DNA from 3 places in the Actinotalea sp. JY-7876 genome. Region 3 is predicted to be linked to each of the others. Evidence: predicted binding sites of a transcription regulator. Region 3 holds the regulator's gene; each other region holds the start of a gene.
What was found. Region 3 encodes LexA, which represses DNA repair genes until DNA is damaged. Its sites were predicted from a motif close to TCGAACANNTGTTCGA; they were not measured.

Region 1 (6,275 bases), 300 kb from region 3:
TCGCGGCGGCGCCGACCGCCCGCGAGGTGGCGGAGACCTGGGCGGAGTACGTCATCGGCCTGTGCCGCGGCGCGCGGATGGAGCTCGACGCGTCGGACGCCGCGGCGATCCGCACCTGGCTCGGCGGCGGCCTGGCGGGTCCTGCGGCCGCCTGAACGGCGCGCGTCCGACGACGCGCGAGCGGCGCGCCCGGGCCCAGCCTCGGGCGCGCCGCGGCCGACAGCCGGTCGCGCCGAACCAGCCGGTCGCGCCGAACCAGCCGGTCGCGCCGAACCAGCCGGTCGCGCTGCGGTCGGCCTGTCACGCCGCGCCCAGGTCGAGGAGCACGGTCTCGCCGCCTGGTGGCGGACGTGTGCCGGTGGCCGGTGGTGCCCCGGAGGCGTGCTCGGGCTGGGCGGCGGGTCTGCCGTCGGGGTGTCGGAACTCGAACCCGTGGGGGACTCGGGTGATGCGTAGGTCGTGGGTGTGGATGTGGTCGTGGTGGTGCCAGCAGAGAAGGATGCCGTTGTCGGTGGAGGTGTCGCCGCCGTGTGACCACCACCGGATGTGGTGGATCTCGCCCAGCGTGGGCGGTGCGGTGCATCCGGGGTACTGGCAGTGGCGGTCGCGGGCGATGACCGCGCGGCGCAGCTGTTTGGTGTAGGTGCGCTCGTCCTGGCCGACGTTGAGGATCTGGCTGTCGGGTCCGAACACGATGCGGGTGACCTGGGAGTCGCACGCGATGCGCTGCAGGACCGAGGCAGGGACGGGTTCGCCGGATTCGAACTCGGCGGGATCGACCAGATCGGTCTCGAGACCCGTGCGCCGCACCTGGTGCGCCGTGCCACCCGCGCTATCCCTGGCGCCCGCGCCGTCCCTGCCACCCGCGCCATCCGTGCCGCCGGTGCCACGAGCGGCCGCCTCGGCGGCGTCGCGGGCCGCGGCGTCGGTGGCCAGGCGCTGGTAGGTCTCCCAGGAGACGTGCACGCTCAGGTGCGGGCGGACCTGGGCCCCGGCACCTGTGAGGCCTCTGTCCAGGACCAGGCGGGCGAGGTCGACCAGGGCTTCGGCCTGGCGCTGCTCGACGGGCCGCTGGTCGTCCTTGGTCGGCACGCCGGCGATGGATCGGACGGCGGTGGCCAGGAGCTGACCGTTCTCGTGGGTGAGGAACCCGCTCAGCGCCAACCCGTCCCCGCGCGGGGTCAGGGTCAGGCGCTGTCGCGCGACGGCCTGGCGGTGCTCACGCTCGGCGGCTTGGTCGTCGAGCTTCGCGGCCATGCGACTGGTCAGGCGCCGGAACTCGTCGACACCCAGGCGGCGCGCTTGGTCGACGAAGAACGCCTCGTTGCGGTCCGGTAGGTCGCTCGCGAGGGCGGCGCGCCTCGCGGGGGAGGACACCAGGCGGCTCAGCGCCTCGGCGTGACCCCGGGTGATCTCCCCGGACGCCACCGCCTCCCGCACGACGGGGAGTTCGCCCATCGCCCGGCCGAGCTGGGCCTGGCGGGCCGCGTCCCCGTAGGCGATGCCCTCACGGCGCGCGACGTGCCCCGCCACCGTGCGGTCCGCCCCACCTAGCGCCCAGCGCCCGTCCGCCTCCACCGCTGCGAGCAGGACCGAGGCAGCCAGGTGGATCTGGTCTCCGACCACCCGCAGGTCCCTACGCACCGCGGCCGCCCGCGGCCCCTCCAGCGAACCCAGCGCCATCGCAGCCAACGCCGCGGCGTCCGCGCGCAGCCGGGCGAGCAGCGCGTCGAGGCCCGCAACCCCCGCCGCCTCGCTCGCCGCCTGGACCATCCCGACCCCCGTGTACCAGTTCGCCCCTGATCGAACTAGTGTACTAACGGCCACTGACACGCACCACGCCCCACCCGGGATCTGGACAATTCGGTCACGGCGCTCCCCGCGAATCCCCGGACCGCCGGAGCCAGCGCGATGCGACCAGGCCCAGCCCGCGAGCCCACTCGAGCCCGCCACCCGAGCCCGCCACCCGAGCCCACCCATGCTGCGCCCGAGCCGCGTCCCCGGCACGATCAAGGCATGAGTCGACTCGAGCAGGTCACCGATGCCGTCGCGTACCACGGCGAGGGCCCCGTCTGGTCCGAGAGCTGGGGCGGCCTCCGCTTCGTGGACATGCTCGCGGGAGACCTCCTCACCCTGCGCGCCGGCGGCGACGTCGACCGGCTGCACGTCGGCGATGTCGCGGCGTTCGTGCGCCCGCGCCGCGGGGGCGGGTACGTCGTCGGCCTGGAGCGCGGCCTGGGACTCGCCGACGGCCCGGACGCCGCCGCCCACCCCCTGCCCGAGATGTGGTCCGACACCGGCCTGCGGATGAACGAGGGCGGCTGCGACCCGGCCGGCAACCTGTACGCCGGCTCCATGCGCTACGACCGCGCGCAGGGCGGCGCGAGCCTGCAGCGCATCGCGCCCGACGGGACCGTCACGACGGTCCTGCCGCACGTCACGATCTCCAACGGCATCGCCTTCAGCCCCGACGGGACCCTCGCCTACTACAACGACACCGACACCGGCCGGACCGACGTGTTCGACGTCGTCGGTGGCGAGCTGCGGGACCGCCGCCCCTTCCGCTCGGGCGACGACGGGCGCCCGGACGGCCTGACCGTCGACGCGGCCGGCAACGTGTGGGTCGCGCTCAACGGCGTCGGTCGCGTGCGCTGCTACGCCCCGACCGGCGAGATCCTGCAGGAGATCCAGCTCCCGGTGCGCCTCGTGACGGCGTGCACGCTCGGCGGACCGGACCTGCGCGACCTCTACGTCACCACGTCCCGCGAGAACCTCGAGGACCCCGAGCCGGAGGCCGGCGCCCTCTTCCGGCTGCGCGTCGACGTGCCGGGCCTGCCGGTCCTGCCCTACGGCGGCTGAGTGGGCTCAGCCCCGCCCACCGGCTGCTCGTCGTCGTCCGGGGGGCGGGCGGCCTCGCCCGGCGCGGCCTCGGGCGGGACCTGCTGGCGCGCGGGATCCGCGCCGCCGACCCGCCGCCGGCGCGGCGGCCGCCACGCGCTCAGGCGGACGGTGTCGGCGTCGGGCAGCGTCCAGCTGCGCCAGCGCGCGACGATGCTGAGCCCCGAGCCGACGACGATCGCCGCGAGCAGGCCGAGGTCGTGCTGCCCGACGTGGTTCAGCCCGAGCATCGCGAGGCACGCGAAGACCGCCGACGTCGCGTAGAGCGTGTTGCCGCCGAAGATGGCGGGGACGCGGCCGACGACGATGTCGCGGATCATCCCGCCGCCGACCGCCGTCGTCACGCCGAGCAGCACGGCGGGTACGGCACCCAGCCCGACGTCGAGCGCCTTCGCCGCGCCCGTCGCGGCCCAGCACCCGAGCACGATGGCGTCGCCCACCAGGTACGTGCGCGTCCACCACCGGCCCCCGAGCTTGACGAAGAAGGCGACGACGGCGCCCGCGAGCGCGGTGGTCAGGTAGACCGGGTCCGTCAGCGCGACCGGGGGACCGGCCTGCAGGAGCGTGTCGCGCAGCATGCCGCCGCCCAGCGCGGACACGATCGCGAGGATCGCGAAGCCGACGATGTCGAACCGGCGCTGGCGGGCGATGGTCCCGCCGAGGACGGCGTTGAGGAACACCCCGACGAGGTCGAGCACGCGGGCGAGGCTGGGCACCAGGTCGGCGACCGGGCTGACGTCCATCTCAGGCTCCCCCCGACGCGCCGCCGGCGTCGTCGGCGGCCACCGGCGGCAGCACCGTCGTCGTCACCGCCATGGCGCCGTCGTCCCGCGCCGCGGCCAGGACCCGCTCGACCGCCGCGAGCGGGCCCTCGACCAGGACGGCGTTCCCGGCCGCGCTGTCGCCGGCCCACCGCACGTCCGCGGCATCGGGCCGGAAGACCGCCCCGGCGGGCATGTGGACGACGCCGGCCGCGCGCAGGCCCGGGTCGTCGGCGCGCCACACCTCGACGCCGCGGACGGCGGCCAGGCGCTCGACGGTGCGGACGAGCACGCGCGTGCGACGCTCGCTCGCGGTGAACGTGACGACGATCAGCCCGGCGTCGCCGTGCACCGCGCCCGTCGTCAGCGAGTCGAAGCTCACCCCGCGCGTCGAGAAGACGCTGGTCAGCGCCGTGAGGGTGCCCACGGTGTCGGCCCCGTGGACGAAGGCGACCCAGCGGGGGTCGTCGGCGCTCACGGGCGGCTCCCGGCGTAGGACGCGGCGTCGAGGCCCCACGGCGCGAGCATCGCGTCGATGCGCTCGACGGACGCCGCGAGCCGCGCGGCCTCGTCGGGCGCGGGTTCGGCGAGCAGCACCGTGCTCCACCCGTCGGGTCCGAGGACGACCGGTACCCCGACGACGCCGCGCAGCGGCTGCCCCGCCAGCGTGACCTCGCCGTCGAGCCGGACCTGGCCCGCGACGACGATGTCCCGGCCGTCGAGCACGGTGTCGACGAGGTCGATCGTCGCGCTCGCGGTGGCGGTGGCGGTCTTGGCGCCGCTCTGGTGGGTCAGCCACGGCCGCGCGACGACTCTCAGGTCCGGCGGCCAGGTCTCGATCAGCGCGAAGGCGGCGCCCGGGTCGGTCGCCTGCTCACCGAGCAGCGCGACCTTGGCCTGCTCGATCTCGGCGGCGAACGTGTCGAGCCGCCGGCCGCGCCGCAGCCGCTCGACCAGCGTGCGTCGCTCGGCCGCGTCGAAACCGCTCACGCGCACGGTGGACCACAGCGGCACGAGGTCCTCGCCGTGCTGACCGGCGACGAAGCCGCTCACCCGGTGCCGACGCACCCCGAGCGAGACGGCGACCTCGCGCCGGAACCGCAGCGTGTCGAGCCACGCGCCCATGCCGATGACGCGGTGCGCACCGAGCGCGCGGGACATCACGGCGACGCCGAGCTCGACCGGGTTGGACACGACCACGACGACCTCGTGGCCGGACCCGTGGCGCGCGAGCGCGTCGGCGACCTCGGCGAAGACGGCGTGGTTCTCGGCCGCGAGGACCGCCCGGTCCGGGGACGCCCCCGCGCGCGCGGGCGACGTCCGCCCCGCCGCGACCACGACGACGTCCGCCACCACGTCCTGCGGCCGCAGCGCGACGTCGAGCAGCGGTGCGTGCTCGTCGTAGGCGTCGACGAGGTCCTGCCGCAGGCCGTGCACCGCGCGCTCCGACGCGCCGCCCGCGCGGCCGACGAGCTGGAGCCGTGATGTCGTGGGCAGCACCCGGCGCTCGACCAGCTGCGTGCAGATCTGCCGGCCGACGTCACCCGTCGCGCCGATCACGGCTACGTCCACGCGCAAAGGCTATGTCTCCCGGCGCCGGGAGGGGCGGTGACGCCGTCCGGCACGACCCGCGGACCGCTGCGATCGGGGTCACACTGACGGGATGACGCTGCCCTCGGTGCGCCCGTCCGAGCCGGGAGGCGGTGCGCCCGTCCCGGCACGGGTCTGGGTCGACGGCACCGACGGCTGGCGGCCCTGGCGCGACGGCGGGGCGAGCGACCTGCGCGACGGCGTCCACGGCCTCCACGGGCCCGCGTGGGTGGTGGCCGAGGACGCCCCCGGGCTGCTGGCGGCGTGCGGGCTGCTCGGGGTGCACCCGCGGACCGTGGCCGTCGTCGGCCGCCACGTCCAGGCCGGCGGTCACCGCCGGGTGCGGGTCGAGCGCGGCGCCGGGGACGACGTCGTGCTCACGCTCCCGACCGTCTCCTTCGTCGCGCAGGACCGCGACGTGCGCACCGGCTGGGTCACCGGGCTCCTGAGCGGGGGGACGGTGGTCATGCTCGAGGAGGGTGACGCCGGGGCCGTCGCCGCCGCGGCGACCGGTCTGGTGGCCGACGGCTCCCGCGCGCACCACGCCGTCCACGCCGTCCTCGCGGGGGTGCTCCGCGCCGTCGTGGCGGCCGCGTTCGACGTCGAGGACGACGTCGCCGACGCCGTGACGGAGACCGAGAAGCTGGTCTTCTCCTCCGACCCGGGCGACGGGGTCGCGGAGGACGTCTACGCCCTCAAGCGGGAGATCGCCGAGGCGCGTCGTGCGCTCATGCCGCTGACCGGGGCCCTGCCGGAGCTCGTCGAGGAGCTCTCGTCCACCGGGGAGGAGAGCCGCGAGACGGCGTGGCTCGCCCGGGCGCAGGCCGCCGTCGACCGGCTCGACGGGCGCCTGGACCAGCACGACGGACTGCTCTCCGACATGCTCTCGGTCCACCTCGCCCGGGTCTCGGTGCAGCAGAACGAGGACATGCGCCGCATCTCCGCGTGGGCGGCGATCATCGCCGTGCCGACGTTCGTCGCCGGGCTCTACGGCATGAACTTCGAGTTCATCCCGGGGGAGCACTG
Region 2 (6,275 bases), 380 kb from region 3:
GCACAGCGCGACGACGCTCGCGTGCGGCTGGTCGACCACCTGCACCTGCGTCCAGCCGAGCTCGGGGCTGTCCCGGTAGCGGCGCACCAGCGTCGCGATGAACGACATCAGCGAGTCGGGGTCGCGCCGCTGCGCGCGCACGTTGACGTGGGCCGGGCCGAACCCGCCCTCGGTCACCGGCGACGGCAGGCGTGACGCGCGGGCGCGGGAGAACCCGCCGTTGGCCTCGTCCGACCACTGCATCGGCGTGCGCACCGCCATCCGGCCGGGGACGTCGAGGTTCTCGCCCATGCCGATCTCCTCACCGTAGAACAGCGTGGGGGTGCCGGGCAGCGCGAAGAGCAGCGAGTAGACCATGCGGATCCGGCGCGGGTCGCCGTCGAGCATCGGCGGCAGGCGGCGGCGCAGACCGCGGTCGAAGAGCTGCATGTCCGGGTCCGGCCCGAACGCCGCGAAGACCTCCTGCCGCTCGGACTCGGTGAGCTTGTCCAACGTGAGCTCGTCGTGGTTGCGCACGAACGTGGCCCACTGGCAGTCGCGCGGGATCTCCGGGCGGTCCAGCAGGGCCTTGACCAGCGGGCCGGCGTCCTGGCGCGCGAGCGACAGGTAGAGGTTCTGCATGGCGATGAAGTCGAACATCATCGTGAGCTCGTCGCCGTCGCCGTTGCCAAAGTAGAGCCGCTGCTCCGCGTGCGGCAGGTTGACCTCTCCCAGCAGGATCGCGCCGCCCGCGCGCCGTCCCAGGAACGAGCGGAGCGAGCGCAGGTACTCGTGCGGGTCGCCGAGCGCCTCGACCTGCTCGTCTCCCGCCCCGAGCGTCTCGAGGAAGAACGGCACGGCGTCGACCCGGAAGCCGTCCAGCCCGAGCTCGAGCCAGTAGCCCATCACCTTGGCGATCTCGTCGCGGACCGCGGGGTTGGCGACGTTGAGGTCGGGCTGGTGCTTGTAGAAGCGGTGGAGGTAGTACTCCTGCGTCTTCTCGTCGTACTCCCAGATGCTCGACTCCTGGTCCGGGAACACGACCTCGGCGGAGGTGTCCGGCGGCGTGTCGGCGCGCCAGACGTAGAAGTCGCGGAAGGGGCTGTCCTTGCTCGACCGGGCCGAGCGGAACCACGGGTGCTTGTCCGACGTGTGGTTGACCACGATGTCCGCGATCACCCGCATCCCGCGGTCCTTCGCCGTGCGGATGAGCTCGACGAGATCACCGGGCGTGCCCAGGCGGGGGTCGACGCCGTAGAGGTCCGTGACGTCGTAGCCGTCGTCCCGATCCGTCGTCGGGTAGAAGGGCATGAGCCACAGACAGGTGACGCCGAGCTCCGCGAGGTGGTCGATGCGCTGGGCGAGGCCCTGGAAGTCGCCGGTGCCGTCGCCGTCCCAGTCCATGTAGGTCTCGACGTCGAGGCAGTAGATGACCGCGTTCTTCCACCACAGGTCGCCGGTCTCGGTGACGTTCACGAGGCGCTCCGCAGCTGCGGCAGGACGCGCTCGCCGAACGTGTCGATGAACGCCTCCTGCTCCTGCCCGACGTGGTGCAGGTAGACCTCGTCGAAGCCGAGAGCCGCGAGGTCGGCGATGCGTCCGGTGAGCTCCGCGAGGTCGGAGGAGACCAGGACGGCGTCGTGCACGTCCTGCGGGCGCACGTGCGACGACGCCACGTCGAAGTGCTCCGGCGTGGCGAGGTCCCAGCACACCGGGGGCGGGAACACGTTCGAGCGCCATTGGTCGAAGGCGATGCGCTCGGCCTCCGCCTGGTCCGGCGCCCAGGACACGTGGACCTGGAGCGCGAGCGGGCCACGCCCGCCCTCCTCCCGGTAGGCGCCGATGAGCTCCCGGAGCACGTCGTGGGGCTGGTTGATGGTGATGAGGCCGTCGGCCCACGTCGCGGCGCGCCGCGCGGTCGCCACCGTGACGGCCGGGCCGATGAGGGCCGGAGGCTCCTCCGGCAGGGTCCAGATGCGCGCGCGGTCCACGGTGACGAGGCCGTGGTGGGTGACCTCCTCACCCGCGAGCAGGCGGCGGATCACCCCGACGGTCTCGACGAGGCGGTCGTCGCGCACCTCCTTGACGGGCCACGGGTCGCCGGTGATGTGCTCGTTCGCGTTCTCCCCGGAGCCGAGCGCGGCCCAGAACCGGCCCGGGAACATCGCGGCGAGGGTGGCCGCGGCCTGGGCGATGATCGCGGGGTGGTACCGCTGACCGGGCGCGTTGACGACACCGAAGCGCAGTGAGGTCGTGGCCAGCGCGGCGCCGAGCCAGGACCAGGCGAAGCCCGAGTGGCCCTGCCGGGCGCTCCACGGTGCGAAGTGGTCGGAGCACATGGCGGCGTCGAAGCCGGCCTGCTCCGCCTGCTGGACCGCGCGCAGCAGCGCGGCGGGGTGGACCTGCTCGTGCGAGGCGTGGAATCCGATGATGGTCACGGCGACGTGTCTACCGGGCTCGGGCGCGCGGCGCGCGTCCAGCGAGCGGCCCAGGGCGCGCGCGGGCGCGTCCGATGCCAGACTCGTGACGCGTGAGCAACCAGACCGGCAGCAGCCGCCCCCACCGTGCCGCACGCCTCGAGGACCGGCTGAACGGCTTCCTCGTGGACCAGCTCGACCACCGGGGGTGGGTGCCGCGCATCGAGCCCTACACCGGCTACGGCGCACCCGGGTGGGTCCGGATCATGGCGCGCGCGCTCCTCGCCCCGCCCGGGACGACGGCCGGCGAGGCCACCGAGCGCGATCCCGAGTCGGCCCAGCGCGCGGTCCGCGGCTGGCGGTCCTTCCTCACGGCCCAGGTCGCGGACGTCGAGGTCGAGGTGCAGGTCGGCAGCCGGACGCACACGGTGCGCTCGGACCGCGGCGGCTACGTCGACACCGTCGTCGAGGCGGACCTCGAGCCCGGCTGGGGCCAGGCGACGCTCACCCTCGGCGGCCGCAGCATCACGGCGCCCCTGCTCATCGTCGGTGCGGACCAGCGCACCGCGCTCGTGAGCGACATCGACGACACCGTCATGGTCACCGCGCTCCCCCGGCCCATGCTCGCCGCGTACAACAGCATGGTGCTGCACGAGAACGCGCGGCGCGTCGTGCCGGGCATGTCCGCGTTCTACCGGCGGTGGGGCGCCGCGAACCCCGGCGCGCCGACCTTCTACCTCTCGACCGGTGCGTGGAACGTCGCGCCCGCGATCCGCCGGTTCCTCGAGCGCCACGGGTACCCGTCGGGTCCGCTGCTGCTGACCGACTGGGGCCCGACCAACACGGGCTGGTTCCGCAGCGGGCAGCACCACAAGCGCGAGACGCTCCGCCGCCTGATGACGGAGTTCCCGCACATCCGGTGGGTGCTCGTGGGCGACGACGGCCAGCACGACCCGCAGATCTACGGCGACATCGCCGCGGAGCACCCGGACCGGGTCGAGCTCATCGCGATCCGGCAGCTGACCCCGGCGGAGCAGGTCCTCGCGCACGGCACCCCGACGCCGGCCGAGGACGACGACCTCGGTCGGCGTGGCGACACGGCCGCCGTCGTACACGGCGGGGACGGCAACGAGATCGCGCTGAAGCTGGTGGACGCGGGCCTGCTGCCCGCGGCCGGGCAGGGCTGACGGCGCACGCCTCCGGGTGGTCGCGTGGCCGCCTCTGGGATATCGCGTGGCCGCGCGTCTTTGCCCTCTCTAGTGTCACGGGATGACGCCTGCTGTGACCGTGCGGCCCGCGGTGGTCGCCGACGCCCCCGAGATGGCGCGTGTGCACGTCGACTCCTGGCGCCAGACCTACCGCGGACTCATGCCGGACTCGGTGCTGGACGACCCGGAGCTCCTCCGGAGGCGCGAGCACTTCTGGACCGTCGGCCTCACCGACGAGCGCTACCGCGGCAACCGCGTCGCCGTGTCGGAGATCGACGGCGCGGTCGTCGGCATCGCGATGTCCGGACCGGCCCGCGACCCGGACGCCACCTGGAGCCGACAGCTGTTCGTGCTCTACGTGGATGCCGCGCACCACGGCTCAGGTGCCGGCGCGGCGTTGCTGGACGCGGTCCTGGACCCCGACGAGGGCGTCGCCGCCTGGGTGGCGGACCCCAACCCGCGCGCGCAGGCCTTCTACCGCAAGCACGGCTTCGCGCCCGACGGGCGGAGCACGACGGAGATGGACGTGCGGCAGGTGCGGTTCGTGCGCGGCGTGTGACGGGCGCTCCTGCCGGCCGACGAGGGCTGTGCGCGGCCGGGTCGGTTGTGTCCGGATCTCGGGCGGCGCATGGTGCGTGTCGGTGGCCATTAGTACACTAGTTCGATCAGGGGCGAACCGGTGCACAGGGGGTCGAGATGGGCGAGGCGGGTGGGATCGGGGTCGAGGGCCTCGACGCGCTGCTCGCCCGGCTGCGTGCGGACGCCGCCGCGTTGGCGGGGATGGCGCTGGGTTCGCTGGAGGGGCCGCGGGCGGCCGCGGTGCGTAGGGACCTGCGGGTGGTCGGAGACCAGATCCACCTGGCTGCCTCGGTCCTGCTCGCAGCGGTGGAGGCGGACGGGCGCTGGGCGCTAGGTGGGGCGGACCGCACGGTGGCGGGGCACGTCGCGCGCCGTGAGGGCATCGCCTACGGGGACGCGGCCCGCCAGGCCCAGCTCGGCCGGGCCATGGGCGAACTGCCCGTGGTGCGCGAGGCGGTGGCGTCCGGGGAGATCACCCGGGGTCACGCCGAGGCGTTGAGCCGGCTGGTGTCCTCCCCCGCCCGGCGCGCCGCCTTGGCCAGCGACCTGCCCGACCGCAATGAGGCGTTCTTCGTCGAGCAGGCCAAACGCCTGGGTGTCGACGAGTTCCGCCGCCTGACCAGTCGCATGGCCACGAAGCTCGACGACCAGGCCGCCGAGCGTGAGCACCGCCAGGCCGTCGCCCGCCAGCGCCTGACCTTGACCCCGCGCGGGGACGGCGTCACGGTCGCGGGGTTCCTCACCCACGAGAACGGTCAGCTCCTGGCCACCGCCGTCCGATCCATCGCCGGCGTGCCCGCGAAAGACGACCAGCGACCCGTTGAGCAGCGCCAGGCCGAAGCCCTGGTCGACCTCGCCCGGCTGGTCCTGGACCAGGGCCTGACCGGTGTCGGGGCCCAGGTTCGCCCGCACCTGAACGTCCACGTCTCCTGGGACACCTTCCAACGCCTGGCCACCGACGCGGCCGCCCGCGACGGCGACGGCGCACCCGCCCGGCGCACCGGGCTCGAAACCGATCTCCTCGACCCCGCCGAGCTCGACTCCGGCGACCCGGTCCCGCCCTCGGTCCTGGCGCGCATCGCCTGCGACTCCGAGGTCACTCGGATCGTGTTCGGACCCGACCGGCAGATCCTCAACGTCGGCCAAACCCGACGCACCTACACCAAACAACTCCGCCGCGCGGTCATCGCCCGCGACCGGCACTGCCAGTACCCCGGATGCACCGCACGACCCGCCCTGGGCGACATCCACCACATCCGGTGGTGGTCACGCGGCGGCGACACCTCCACCGACAACGGCGTCCTGTTGTGCTGGCACCACCACGACCACGTCCACACCCACGACCTACGGATCACCCGAGTCCCGCACGGGTTCGAGTTCCGACACCCCGACGGCCGACCCGCTGTCCTGCCCGAGCACGCACCCGGCGCGCCACCGGGCCGCATCGCCGTCGATGCCCCGGACAGAGGGGCGAGCGGGCCTCCGGGCGAGAACGTGGGGCTCTTCGACGAGACGACGTTCGTCGACGCGCCGGCCGCATGAGCCGAACGGCCCGGCGAGGTGGGAGGGGAATGCCCGGTGCCGGGGCTCGCCCTTGCTCCCGAGCGCCTCAGCCGGCGGGCTGGTCCTCGCGGGCGAGCTCCTCGCGGAGCGCGGTGGCGAACGCGTCGACGTCGGCCTCGGTGGTGTCGAAGGCGCACATCCACCGCACCTCGCCGCGCGCGCGGTTCCAGTCGTAGAAGCGGAAGCGCTCACGGAGCCGGTCGGCCGCGCCGACCGGCAGCGCCGCGAACACCGCGTTCGACTCGACGCGCTGGACGACCTCGACGCCCGGCAGCGGCACGACCGCATCACGCAGGCGCAGCGCCATCGCGTTCGCGTGCTGCGCGGACCGCAACCACAGGTCGCCCTCGAGCAGGGCCACGAGCTGCGCGGAGAGGAAGCGCATCTTGGAGCCCAGCTGCATGTTCATCTTGCGCAGGTAGGGCAGCCCCTGCGCGGCCTCCGGGTTCAGGACGACGACGGCCTCGGCGCCGAGCAGGCCGTTCTTCGTCCCGCCGAACGAGAGCACGTCCACGCCGACGTCCGTCGT
Region 3 (6,275 bases):
CGAGCAGGCTCTGCTGGACGTCGTCGAGCGCGCGGGGATGGGCCTGGTGGCGTTCTCCCCCCTCGCCCAGGGTCTGCTCACGGACCGGTACCTGCGCGGCGTGCCGCCGGACTCGCGTGCCGCGCGCGGCGGCTCCTTCGACCCGGCGTGGCTGACGGCCGAGAACCTCGGGCGCGTCCGGGGGCTCGACGCGATCGCCCGGGCCCGTGGCCAGAGCCTCGCCCAGATGGCGATCTCGTGGGTGCTCCGCGACCCGCGGACCACCTCGGTGCTGGTCGGGGCGAGCAGCACCGCCCAGCTGGACGACACCCTGGCCGCCCTCGACGGGCCCGGCTTCTCGGTGGACGAGCTGACGGCGGTCGACGCCCTCGCGCAGGACGCCGGCGTGAACCTCTGGGCTGCACGCTCGAGCGACCTGTGACGGGACCTTCTGGTCATCAACCTACGGTTGCGTAACCTAGAATCGAGACGTGGAACCCACCGCCGACCGCCCCTGGCTCGCCTCGTACGCACCCGGCGTCCCCGCCGACGTGCCGGAGCTGGACGGGCCCGTGACACGGACCCTGGAGAACGTGGCCGCGCGGTACGCGGGCCGCGTCGCGACCGACCTGCTCGGCCGCGGCACGACCTACGGCTCGCTGGCCCGCCGGGTCGCCCAGGCCGCCGGCGCGCTGCACGCCCACGGCGTGCGGCCGGGCGACCGCGTGGCCCTGGTGCTGCCGAACAGCGCGACGCACGTCGTGGCCTTCTACGCGGTGCTGCGCATCGGCGCCGTCGTGGTCGAGCACAACCCGACGTACTCCAGCGAGGAGCTGCGCCACCAGCTGGCCGACAGCGGCGCGACGGTCGCGCTGGTGTGGACCAAGGCGGTCCCCGCGGTGCTCGAGGCGCGACCGCACACCTCCGTGCGCACCGTGGTCGCGGTCGACCTCGCCGCCGACCTGCCGCTGTCCTCGCGCGTCGCCCTGCGCCTGCCGATCGCGGCCGCGCGGCGCAGCCGCGACGCCCTGCGGTCGCCGGTCCCGACCGCACCCGACGTGACCACGTGGGCGCGGTTCGTCCGGGGCGCGGAGCCGCTGCCCGCGGCACACCCCCACCCGGACCTGGACGACGTCGCCCTGCTGCAGTACACCGGCGGCACGACGGGCACCCCCAAGGGCGCCGTCCTGACGCACCGCAACATCGCCGTCAACGCGGCGCAGGGCCAGGCCTGGACCCGTCACGACGTGGGCAGCGAGACCGTCTACGCGGCCCTGCCGTTCTTCCACGCCTTCGGCCTCACGCTCTGCCTGACCTACGCGGTGCGCATCGCGGCGACCTCGGTGATCTTCCCGAAGTTCGACGTCGACACCGTGCTCGCCGCCCAGCGCCGACGCCCCGCGACCTTCATGCCGGGGGTGCCGCCGATGTTCGAGCGCCTGGCTGCGGCGGCCAAGCGCACGGGCACGGACCTCACGTCGCTGCGCCGGTCGATCTCGGGCGCGATGGCCCTCTCCGCCGAGACGGCGCGGGCGTGGGAGGAGGTCACGGGCGGGATCCTCGTCGAGGGGTACGGCCTGACGGAGACCTCGCCGGTGGCGCTCGGGAGCCCGCTCTCCGAGGCACGTCGTCCGGGGACGCTCGGCCTGCCCTTCCCCTCCACGTGGATCCGGGTCGTGGACCCCGAGGACCCCATGGTGGACGTCCCGGCCGGCGATCAGGGCGAGCTCCTCATCTCGGGCCCCCAGGTCTTCCAGGGCTACTGGAACCGGCCCGAGGAGACCGCGGCCGTCCTGATCGAGCGTGAGGGCCGGACGTGGCTGCGCACCGGCGACGTGGTGGTCGTGGAGCCCGACGGCTTCGTGCGCCTCGTGGACCGCATCAAGGAGGTCATCATCACCGGTGGCTTCAACGTGTACCCGTCCCAGGTCGAGGACCACCTGCGGCAGATGCCCGGCATCGAGGACGTCGCCGTGGTCGGGGTGCCCGCCGCCGGTGACCTCGGCGAGCGCGTCGTGGCCGCGGTGGTCCTGTCCCACGGTGCGACGGGCGTCGAGCTCGACGCCGTCCGCGCCTGGTGCGAGACCCGCCTGGCGCGCTACGCCCTGCCGCGCGACCTCGTGGTCCTCAGCGAGCTGCCCCGCTCCCAGATCGGCAAGGTGCTGCGGCGCGTCGTGCGTCAGGACGTCATGAACCGCTGAGGCGGCGCACCCTCAGCGCGCCGCCTCGCGCAGCACGCGCGAGCGCACGTAGTCGTGGACCTCGTCGAGGGTGGCGACCTGCCGGTCCGTCTGCCCCCACAGCTCACGGCACCGGTCCGCGTCGACCCCCAGGGCCGGCGCCAGCGCCGTCATGGTCTGCCACAGCCCGCGCTTGCCGACGACGGCGCTGCGCAGCAGCTCGACCTCCAGGAGGGCCGTCAAGGGCTCCCGCTGCAGGCCGGCCCCGCTCGTCTTCAGGCGCGCCAGCCGCTCCCCGGCCCAGGTCGCCACCTGCTTGGGCCGGGCCTGGACCAGGTCCAGGTCGCCGATCAGCGCGCGCAGCTCCTCCCGCTCGCCCTCGACCTCGTCCGCCACGCGGGTCAGTCCCGGGCCCACCGGGGTCCGGGCGAGCGCCTCGGCCGTCCGGCGCATGCGATGCGAGCCGGCCACGGCGCCGGCGAGATGGTCGTTGAGGTAGGTCGACAGGGCCGCGCGGTCCAGCCCACCGGTGGCGGGGGACGTGCGGCCCGCAGCGGCGTCGGTCATCGCGCCTCCCGTCTCGTGACCGGACAAGCGTCGCAGAGGCACCCACGCGGCGCGACCGGATGACGCTCAGGCGGGACGGTCGCCGTGCTCGGCGCGCAGCGCCGTGATGGCGGCCTCGAAGTCGTCCAGCGACTCGAACGCCTGGTAGACGCTCGCGAAGCGCAGGTACGCCACCTCGTCGAGCTCGCGGAGCGGGCCGAGGATCGACAGCCCGATCTCGTGGGCGTCGAGCTCGGCCGTGCCGGTGCTGCGGAGGTTCTCCTCGACGCGCTGCGCCAGCAGGGCGAGGTCGTCCTCGCTCACGGGGCGCCCCTGACAGGCCTTGCGGACGCCGTTGACGATCTTCTCGCGGCTGAACGACTCGGTCACCCCGGACCGCTTGACCACCGAGAGCGAGGCCGTCTCCAACGTGGTGAAGCGGCGCTGGCAGTTCGGGCACTGCCGCCGGCGCCGGATCGAGGCGCCGTCGTCGGACGTGCGCGAGTCGACCACGCGGGAGTCGCTGTGCCGGCAGAACGGGCAGTGCATCGCGCCTCCACCTCCTCCGGCTGACCGCCACACCGTACCGTCGGCGGGCACCGCGCTGCGAACCGCGGTGGTCACGGACGCTGGGGGCCAGGGCGGCGGGATCAGCGCTGCGGAGTCAGGGCTGGGGATCAGGGCTGCGGCACGAGGATCTGCTGCCCGACCTGGAGCTCCGCACCGCCCAGCGCGTTGAGCTGGACGAGGTCGGCGACGACGTCGCGACGGTCCTGGCCCGGCGCCGCGACGCCCCCGGCGATCTCCCAGAGCGTCTCGCCCGGCGCGACGACGTGCGTGACCACGGGCTGGGCGGCCGCGGGAGAGTCCGCGCCGGCGGCCTGGGCCGAGAGCACGACGCCCGCCCCGGCGGCGGCCGCGACCAGCCAGACCGTCAGCCGGCCACGGCGCGTGAGGCGCAGGTGCCCGCCCTGGGCCCGCCCGTCGGCGGCCCGGACCTCCGGGACGCGCCGGGTCGTCGTGCGGCCGGCCGTCGTGCGTCCGGCCGTCGTGCGTGCGGCGGGCGTGCGGACGGACAGGACGGGCTCGTGGTCCCACATGATCGCCGTCATGGCGTCTCCCCTTCGTCGAGCGATTCGAACGCGTGTCCGTCGAACGGCTGTACGTCGAACGTCTGTACGATGTCTACCACGGGCCACCCACCGTGTCGAGACACGCTCGAACAGATGTTTGATCACGCGGCATCGCGCCCCTAAGGTGGAGGCACGACGAGAGACCATCACGAGGCACTGACACGACCCGTCGCAGGGCCGGTCGCCCGAGAAGACATCGCCCGAGAGACATCGCCCGAGAGACACGGAGGCCGTCATGGCGCCCAGGACCACACCCCCGTCGGGCACCGACCAGCAGCCGGGCGGTGACCTCGCGTCGGTGACCGCGCTGCCGGACGCCGCCGCGGGCGGCGACGGGCTCACGCCCCGCCAGCGCCTCGTGCTCGAGACGATCCGGTCGAGCGTCGAGCGGCGGGGCTACCCGCCGAGCATGCGGGAGATCGGCGAGGCGGTCGGGCTGACGAGCCCGTCCTCGGTCAAGCACCAGCTCACCGTGCTCGAGCGCAAGGGCTACCTGCGGCGCGACCCGCACCGTCCGCGCGCCATCGAGGTCGTGCAGCCCGACGACTCGCGGGCCATCAGCCGGCTCGGCGCCGACCGGGGCGGCGTGCCCGTCGACGAGACCGGCATGCACGACGCCGCCCCGGCGCCGTCGTACGTGCCGGTCGTGGGTCGCATCGCGGCCGGCGGCCCGATCCTCGCCGAGCAGGTCGTCGAGGACGTCTTCCCGCTGCCCCGCCAGCTCGTCGGCGAGGGAGAGCTGTTCCTGCTCAAGGTCGCGGGCGACTCGATGATCGAGGCCGCCATCTGCGACGGCGACTGGGTCGTGGTCCGGCGCCAGCCCGTGGCCGAGAACGGCGAGATCGTCGCGGCCATGATCGACGGCGAGGCGACCGTGAAGACGCTACGGCGTGCGGACGGCCACGTCTGGCTGCTGCCGCAGAACGCCGCCTACGAGCCGATCCCGGGCGACGACGCCGTCGTGCTCGGGCGCGTGGTGAGCGTGCTGCGGAGCCTGTGACCCCCGGTCAGAGCCCGAACTGCCGCGCGACGGCGCGGATCTGGTCGGCGGACCGGCGCAGCCCTGCCAGCTCCTCGTCGGACAGCGGGATCTCGAGCCGGGCGGCCACGCCGTCTCGGCCCACCACGGACGGGACCGACAGGCACACGTCGGAGATGCCGCGGTAGTCCTCCAGGAGCGAGGACACCGGGAGCACCCGGCGCTCGTCGCCCAGCACGGCCTCGATGATGCGTGAGCCCGCGAGGGCCACCGCGTAGTTGGTCGCGCCCTTGCCCGCGATGATCCGGTAGGCGGAGTTCACGACCTCCTCCGCGATCCGCTGGCGGTCCGCGGCCTCGAGCCGGCCGACGACCGTGCCGTTGGGCCCGGGCACGCCCGGCCACTCCATCAGGGGCACGGCGCCGATGGTCGCCGAGCTCCACAGCGGGATCTCGGAGTCGCCGTGCTCGCCCGCGATGTACGCGTGCACGTTCTGCACCGCGATGCCGGTGTGCTGCGCGAGCAGGTAGCGCAGCCGCGAGGAGTCGAGCACCGTGCCGGAGCCGAACATCTGGTTCGGCGGCAGGCCGGAGAACTTCAGCGCGGCGTACGTGACGATGTCGACCGGGTTCGTGACCATGACGTACACGGCGTCCGGCGCGACCGCGACCAGGTCCGGGAGCATCCCGCGCACGAGCCCGATCGTCGCCTCGGCGAGGTCCAGGCGGCTCTGCCCGGGCTTCTGCTTGGCGCCCGCGGTGACGACCACGACGTCGGCACCGGCGCAGACCTGGATGTCGTCGGACCCGACCACGTCGGCCATCGGCATGAACTGGATGCCGTGGCCGATGTCGAGCGCCTCGGCCTCGACCTTCGCCGTGTTGATGTCGTAGAGCGCCACGGAGCGCGCGGCCCCGCGCATGAGGGCCGCGTAGGCCATGGTCGAGCCGACCGATCCCGCGCCGACCACCGCGAGCTTGGTGGTGCGGCGCCCGGTCGGGGACGCGTCGAGCCCCATGTCGTCGTGCTCGTGCTCGACACGTCCTGCCACGTCCGCCATGAGCCGTCGCCTCTCGTTCGTCGGGTCGTGCCTGCCACCCTACGGGGCGGCGTCCGGCCCCCGGGTGATCGCCGGCCCGCCGGCCTGTGCGGCGAGCCGGGCCAGCGCCGCGCGCGCGACGCCGCCGTCGGTGGTCTGCCAGAAGGGCGGCATGGTCCGGGACAGGAACTGCCCGTAGCGCGCCGTCGCCAGCCGCGGGTCGAGCACTGCCACCACCCCGCGGTCGGCGTCGGTCCGCACGAGGCGCCCCGCGCCCTGCGCCAGCAGCAGGGCGGCGTGCGTCGCGGAGACCGCCATGAAGCCGTTGCCGCCGCCACGCTCGACCGCCTCGGTGCGCGCGGAGCGCACCGGGTCGTCCGGGCGCGGGAACGGGATGCGGTCGATCAGCACCAGGCGGC

Region 1: the regulator LexA is predicted to act here: its motif matches at 1,804-1,819, upstream of H2O74_RS04945 (HNH endonuclease signature motif containing protein).
Region 2: the regulator LexA is predicted to act here: its motif matches at 4,254-4,269, upstream of H2O74_RS08050 (HNH endonuclease signature motif containing protein).

What each region holds. Positions count from the first base shown of each region.
Region 1 is NZ_CP059493.1:1,042,023-1,048,297, forward strand. It holds gene H2O74_RS04940 (NYN domain-containing protein) at 1-155, shown strand, start outside; gene H2O74_RS04945 (HNH endonuclease signature motif containing protein) at 301-1,773, opposite strand; gene H2O74_RS04950 (SMP-30/gluconolactonase/LRE family protein) at 2,017-2,859, shown strand; gene H2O74_RS04955 (trimeric intracellular cation channel family protein) at 2,847-3,641, opposite strand; gene H2O74_RS04960 (hypothetical protein) at 3,643-4,137, opposite strand; gene H2O74_RS04965 (lactate dehydrogenase) at 4,134-5,231, opposite strand; gene H2O74_RS04970 (CorA family divalent cation transporter) at 5,323-6,275, shown strand, end outside.
Region 2 is NZ_CP059493.1:1,721,746-1,728,020, reverse strand. It holds gene H2O74_RS08070 (alpha-amylase family protein) at 1-1,455, opposite strand, end outside; gene H2O74_RS08065 (TIGR03885 family FMN-dependent LLM class oxidoreductase) at 1,452-2,417, opposite strand; gene H2O74_RS08060 (App1 family protein) at 2,510-3,583, shown strand; gene H2O74_RS08055 (GNAT family N-acetyltransferase) at 3,666-4,163, shown strand; gene H2O74_RS08050 (HNH endonuclease signature motif containing protein) at 4,301-5,725, shown strand; gene H2O74_RS08045 (low specificity L-threonine aldolase) at 5,793-6,275, opposite strand, start outside.
Region 3 is NZ_CP059493.1:1,339,799-1,346,073, reverse strand. It holds gene H2O74_RS06375 (aldo/keto reductase) at 1-421, shown strand, start outside; gene H2O74_RS06370 (AMP-binding protein) at 471-2,180, shown strand; gene H2O74_RS06365 (hypothetical protein) at 2,193-2,726, opposite strand; gene nrdR (transcriptional regulator NrdR) at 2,793-3,254, opposite strand; gene H2O74_RS06355 (LysM peptidoglycan-binding domain-containing protein) at 3,383-3,817, opposite strand; gene lexA (transcriptional repressor LexA) at 4,074-4,838, shown strand; gene H2O74_RS06345 (L-lactate dehydrogenase) at 4,846-5,835, opposite strand; gene H2O74_RS06340 (ATP-dependent DNA helicase) at 5,917-6,275, opposite strand, start outside.